3 regions of the Parageobacillus sp. VR-IP genome follow, and region 2 is predicted to be linked to each of the others. Evidence: predicted binding sites of a transcription regulator. Region 2 holds the regulator's gene; each other region holds the start of a gene.
The links. Region 2 encodes LexA, which represses DNA repair genes until DNA is damaged. Its sites were predicted from a motif close to CGAACATATGTTCG; they were not measured.

Region 1 (2,207 bases), on a different contig from region 2:
CATTGGGCTCAGCGGCTTTGGTTCGTTCCGGTGCTGCTGCCGGTGACGGGGGAGCTTCCGTCTCCGCTTTCCTGGTGGCCGTTGTTTCCAGCAGGAGATGATGCTTATTCGTTCATGCTTGTTCCGTTTTTGCTAGGATTTTCCCAGCGCATGCAAGGGCTGCTGCCGCATGTGTCGGTGCGCCTGGCCGGGCAGAGGGTGCTGCTTTTGGCTGCTGTGGTTGGTGTATTGGCCATCATTAGCTGCTGGTATGCACCGTTTTCTTGGATAGCGGCTGCGCTTGCGTTGCTGGGAAGAGAATGGCTGGCGTTTCTCCAGCACCGCCAAGACCGTTCGCAGCCTCCATATTTTGCGAAACGGGAACAAGGGCTTGTCATTTTAGGTATTCTTCCGCAATCGAAGGCCGAAAAAATGGGGCTGCAAATCGGTGAAGTGATTGTGAAAGCAAATGGAATACCGGTAAAAACAGAAAACGAGTTTTACGAAGCGGTGCAACGAAACCGCGCGTTTTGTAAATTAGAAGTAGCCGATGAAGAGGGAGAAGTCCGCTTCGTCCAAGGAGCGCTCTATGAGGATGAACATCATGAACTTGGCTTGCTGTTTGTGAAAGAACGAGAAAATCGGGCATCGAAAGCCGTCTAATAAGGGGTTCTTCATATGTGGTTTATTGTCGCGTTAATCGTACCATGTTTACTTGTCTTATTATTCACCCGCGTGACGTACAACCATTATATTGGAACGTTATTGACCGTCGCCCTGCTTGTTGCCTCCTATTTTAAAGGGTATACCGATGAGCTGCATGAAATTTTAGCCGATATTGTTTCAACGACGGTTGGTTTTTTATACGCGGAGAAAATGGCGAAACGGTTAAAAAAATAGGCATAAGAGAGATGGCGAATGGCATTAGTGCTGTTCGCCATTTTCTGTTGGAAATGGTTTGTTTTTTTGGAACGAATATAGGTTCGTATTTTTTATGCATCTTTGTTGGCAATATGCTACAATGGAATAAGATGAAAGAAACAGGAGGTCTAGTCGGTGGGAGACCGTTTTGAGTTGGTATCAGCATATCAGCCGCAAGGAGATCAGCCGCAGGCGATTGCCAAACTGGTCGAAGGCATTCGCAAAGGAGTAAAGCACCAAACGCTGTTAGGGGCAACGGGAACGGGAAAGACGTTTACGATTTCGAACGTGATTAAAGAGGTAAACAAACCGACGCTTGTCATTGCCCATAATAAAACGCTGGCAGGGCAATTGTACAGCGAGTTGAAGGAGTTTTTCCCGAACAACGCCGTTGAATATTTTGTCAGCTATTATGATTATTATCAGCCGGAAGCGTATGTGCCGCAGACGGATACGTATATTGAAAAAGACGCGAAGATTAATGATGAAATTGATAAATTGCGGCACTCGGCCACATCGGCGCTGTTTGAGCGGCGCGACGTTATTATTGTCGCCAGCGTGTCATGCATTTACGGCCTAGGTTCGCCGGAAGAATACCGCGAGCTTGTCGTATCGCTGCGCGTCGGCATGGAAATCGAGCGAAATGCTTTGCTGCGCCGCTTAGTCGACATCCAATATGAGCGAAACGACATTGATTTTCAACGCGGAACGTTCCGCGTCCGCGGCGATGTCGTCGAAATTTTTCCAGCTTCACGGGACGAGCATTGCATCCGTGTCGAGTTTTTTGGCGATGAAATTGACCGCATTCGCGAGGTGGACGCCCTAACAGGCGAAGTGATCGCCGAGAGGGAGCATGTCGCGATTTTTCCGGCATCCCACTTCGTCACACGGGAAGAAAAAATGCGTATTGCCATTGAAAATATTGAAAAAGAGTTAGAAGAACGGCTGCGCGAATTGAGAGAGCAGGGGAAATTGCTGGAAGCGCAGCGGCTCGAGCAGCGGACGCGCTATGATTTGGAAATGATGCGGGAAATGGGCTTTTGCTCAGGAATTGAAAACTACTCCCGCCATTTGGCGCTCCGTCCGCCAGGTTCGACGCCGTATACGCTGCTTGATTACTTTCCTGACGATTTTTTGATTATTGTGGATGAGTCCCATGTGACCTTGCCGCAACTCCGCGGCATGTATAACGGGGACCGGGCGCGCAAGCAAGTGCTTGTCGACCACGGCTTTCGTCTGCCGTCTGCGCTCGATAACCGCCCGTTAACGTTTGAGGAGTTTGAACAAAAAATCAATCAAATTATTTA
Region 2 (2,207 bases):
CAAAGCCGTGCTTCTTCGCAAGCTGTTCAAGCTCTTCCTTCTGCCGTTCGAGCGACGTTTCCTGCTCTTCTTTTTCGGTGCTGACGCGGCAGTAAATAATCGCTTTCATGCGATACCATCCTCTTTTCATATTATTGGTTGACAGCCAGCTGTCTATCTTCCTCTGATTTTAACACAGGAATGACAATTTTTTCACCGGCAATAATCCGCTGGCCGGATAGGTGGTTAACGTCGACAACCCAGTTGATGAATTCCTCGGTGGAAAGCCGATGTTGATCTTCATATTCTTTCGCCAGTTTCCAAAGCGTGTCTCCAGAAGCAACGGTGATTTCCATATATTGATCTTTTTCCACCGGTTTGTTTGCGTAAAACAGCGCTCCAACCACCATAAACAGCATCGAAGAAAAGAGGAGATAATGCACCATCATCCGCTTCATATTTCCCACCCCTTGAGAATGTTTGTTCGTATTTGTCCTCATTATAATAAAGAACATTTGTTTGTGTCAATATAAATCTCGAACTTATGTTTGTTTTTTCCCTATCGCCGTGTTATAATGTAAGCAAATGATGTGGCAAGAGGTGTATAGGATGACGAAACTATCAAAACGGCAGCAGCAAATTTTAGATTTCATTAAAAAAGAGGTAAAAACAAAAGGATATCCTCCTTCCGTCCGGGAAATTGGCGAAGCGGTCGGGCTTGCTTCGAGCTCTACCGTCCATGGGCATCTAGCGCGGCTCGAAAGCAAAGGATACATTCGCCGCGACCCAACGAAACCGCGCGCGATTGAAATATTGGATGCCGATTTCACCGCGTCGAAGGAAAAAGAAGATGTCGTCTCCGTGCCTATGATCGGAAAAGTGACGGCCGGACAGCCAATTACCGCGGTTGAAAACATCGAAGATTATTTTCCGCTGCCAAAACGGCTCGTTTCCTCGGAAGATCAAGTTTTTATGCTTGAAGTGATGGGCGACAGCATGATTGAGGCTGGGATTTTGGATGGCGACTACGTGATTGTGCGCCAGCAGTCTTCCGCCGATAATGGGGATATCGTCGTGGCGATGACTGAGGATAATGAGGCAACCGTCAAGCGCTTTTTTAAAGAAAAAGACCATATTCGCCTGCAGCCGGAAAATTCGAATTTAGAGCCAATTATCGTCCGCAATTGCACCATTCTCGGCAAAGTGATCGGCGTCTATCGCATTATTCATTGAAATAGAATAGAAAACGAAGCCAGATGGAGAGTTCTCTGCTTGAACACATGATAAAAAGGCTGTCTCATCCTCATGAGACAGCCTCTTCGTTTTTAATACAGTTCCATATATTGATCGCGTTCCCACTGATGGACCGCGGTGCGGAACATATCCCATTCGATTTCTTTCGCTTCGACGAAATGTTCGAATAAATGTTTTCCGAGCGCTTGTACAATGACTTCATCCGACTTTAAGTTTTCGAGCGCTTCCGCCAATGTCGCTGGCAGGTCGACGATTCCTTCTTCTAAGCGCTCTTCTTTCGTCATGACGTAAATGTTGCGATCGACCGGAGCCGGTGGAGTCAGCTTGTTTTTGATTCCATCTAAGCCCGCTGCCAATAATACGGCCATCGCCAAATACGGATTGGCTGCCGGGTCGACGCTGCGCACCTCAATGCGCGTGCTCATGCCGCGTGAAGCTGGAATGCGGATGAGCGGGCTGCGGTTGCGGGCGGACCAGGCTACATAACATGGCGCTTCATAGCCAGGAACGAGACGTTTGTAGGAGTTGACAGTCGGGTTCGTTACCGCCGTAAAGCTTGGTGCGTGTTTCAGCACGCCGGCAATAAATTGCAGCGCTGTTTCGCTTAATTGCAAATCCGCATTTGGATCAAAGAACGCATTTTCATTATTTCTAAACAAGGATAGATTGCAATGCATCCCAGACCCGTTAATGCCGAAGATCGGTTTTGGCATAAATGTGGCGTGAAGGCCGTGTTTACGGGCGATCGTTTTGACAACAAGCTTAAATGTTTGAATGTCGTCGCACGCTTTCACCGCATGGGCGTATTTGAAATCAATTTCATGCTGGCCAGGCGCCACTTCATGGTGGGAAGCTTCAATTTCAAATCCCATTTCCTCAAGTTCAAGCACGATATCGCGCCGGCAGTTTTCCCCTAAGTCCGTCGGCGCTAAATCGAAATAGCCGCCTTGGTCATTTAATTCCAACGTAGGGCG
Region 3 (2,207 bases), on a different contig from region 2:
GCAGCGATGCTGCTGGCTGTTCATGTATTTTTTCATACGGTAGCTATGCAAAAGAATGCCGATGATGATCATAAAAAGACCGATAATAGCCCATCCGCCAGGAAGCGGAGCGGAAAGGAACGCCGCCTTGCCAATGACCGTAAACAATACAATCCTAATCTTGTTGAAACAAATTAGCTCCTCTTCGAATAATATCCTCGCCGAATTTTTGCCGCAGCTGCTCCATTGTCTTCCATAGCGCTTCTCTTTTGGCCTCTTCTTCGTAATGAAACAAATCTAATTGTTTCATGGCTGCTTTTTTATCAAATACATCAAGCGCGGCAATTCCTAACAGCCTCACCGGATTACCGTTCCAGTGTTTCTTTAATAAATATGCCGCATACTGAAAAATTTCCTCCGCTTCCTGAAATGGATTTTCCCATGTTTTGCTGCGGGTGATCGTTTGGAAATTGCTGTAGCGGACCGTAATTTGGACGGTGGAAGACACGGCATTCTTCTGTTTCATCCGTTTGCTGACCGATTGCGCTAAATCGCGCAGAACCTCAAGAAGAATCCGTTCTTCTGTCACATTACGGGAAAGCGTCGTAGAACTTCCGATGGATTTCCATTTTTCTCCCGCTTCTGGGTCAACAGATCGGTGATCAATCCCATTGGCCCACTCTTTTAATCGGACTCCAGTGATACCAAGTAAATTTTGTAATGTCACTTTTTCCGCCTTCGCCAATTCTCCGATAGTAAAAATGCCGATACCATTTAATTTTTTTGCTGTTTTGTCGCCGATGCCGTGCATCTCTTGAATAGGGAGAGGCCAAAGTACTTTTGGAACATCGCGCCTGCGCAAAACTGTAATACCTAACGGTTTTTTCATGTTACTTGCCATTTTGGCTAAAAACTTATTCGGTGCAATGCCAATGCTTACGGGAATATGTAACGTTTGTAACAGGCCTTTTTGAATTTGCTCCGCGATGTCCAACGGTGAAAGGGGTAGATGACAATCCGTAATATCTAAATATCCTTCGTCAATAGAAGCAGGCTCCAAAAGAGGTGTGAACGTTGCTAAAAATTGAAATACTTTCTCACTTATGTCGCGGTATAAGTAAAAATCGGGTTTTAATATAACAAGCTGTGGGCATCTTTTTTTCGCTTCCCATAACGGCATTGTCGTATAAATGCCAAAACGTTGTTTCGCAATATAGTTTGCCGCTAACACAACTCCTTTTCGTTCTTTCGGGTCTCCCGCTACAACAACCGCTTTTCCTTTTAATGAGGGGTCTCGCGCGATTTCGCAGCTTGCGAAAAATGAATTGCAGTCAACATGTAAAATCACGCGACCGCGATGGTGTTTTTGGTATGTTGTTTCCATGTTCTTTTTCTCCTTTTTTGAACTGCACCCACTTTCACTTTGTTTAGAAATAGGAGATTCTTGGGTAATCCCTTCTAACGAAGAGAAATTGACCAAGCTCTACGGACCGTTCCAGCCCTGAATGCAAGTTCCTTGTATGTTGGGCTCGACACGCTGACGTACAGAGCAGGTTTCGCTTTCCGGTCAGCATGGGCATATGATGGCAGAAGGTTTTACATGACAAACCTTTTGCTTCTCCCATATCTTCCGTTTTTACAGAGCAATCTGTATAAAGTAATTTAATTATAGCACATATGTTCGTTTGTTTCTACAAAAAAGCAATCCATCTCCTGCTTTTGTTGGTTTATACCCTGTCCATTAGACATGAGAGTCTTCTCGCCTATTATAAAAAGATAGGGCAAAATCGTTTCTTCCGACATTTTGTTGATTGTTGTTATTTTTGTTTTAATTTGATTATTTAGAACATAGTTTAATAAGTTAATTTATATCACATATAAAACAGCCTCTTACAGTTCAAAAACGAACGATAAGAGGCTGTCTTCATCGCTTTGTAATAATAAATTTAAGAGCCTTTGTTAAACTTCATTCGCCGGCATGATTGGAATTAGAACAATATAGAAATATCAAATCAAGACAGCTAAAAAACATTGATACATTTCTTTAAAAACTGTTAAAGCCGATGATAAAATCCCAATATAGCCGAAATAAAATTCCCCACTTACAATAGAACCATAGTGTCAATGAGAGGAGCTATGGTTCGTGATTTCCCAATTTTGCAGGCTGCTATACTATACGGCTCATTATTTAGATAAGCATTTGATGTTACACCATGTTTCCTTTATAG

Region 1: the regulator LexA is predicted to act here: its motif matches at 952-965, upstream of uvrB (excinuclease ABC subunit UvrB).
Region 3: the regulator LexA is predicted to act here: its motif matches at 1,650-1,663, upstream of HT574_RS14825 (DNA polymerase IV).

Annotation. Positions count from the first base shown of each region.
Region 1 covers NZ_JABVYQ010000002.1:191,577-193,783, reverse strand. Annotated here, with positions in the region: gene HT574_RS06480 (PDZ domain-containing protein) at 1-642, shown strand, start outside; gene HT574_RS06475 (CsbA family protein) at 658-879, shown strand; gene uvrB (excinuclease ABC subunit UvrB) at 1,036-2,207, shown strand, end outside.
Region 2 covers NZ_JABVYQ010000001.1:714,740-716,946, reverse strand. Annotated here, with positions in the region: gene HT574_RS03750 (YneB family resolvase-like protein) at 1-109, opposite strand, end outside; gene yneA (cell division suppressor protein YneA) at 132-437, opposite strand; gene lexA (transcriptional repressor LexA) at 589-1,212, shown strand; gene glnA (type I glutamate--ammonia ligase) at 1,305-2,207, opposite strand, start outside.
Region 3 covers NZ_JABVYQ010000006.1:16,891-19,097, forward strand. Annotated here, with positions in the region: gene HT574_RS14820 (hypothetical protein) at 1-147, opposite strand, end outside; gene HT574_RS14825 (DNA polymerase IV) at 155-1,363, opposite strand.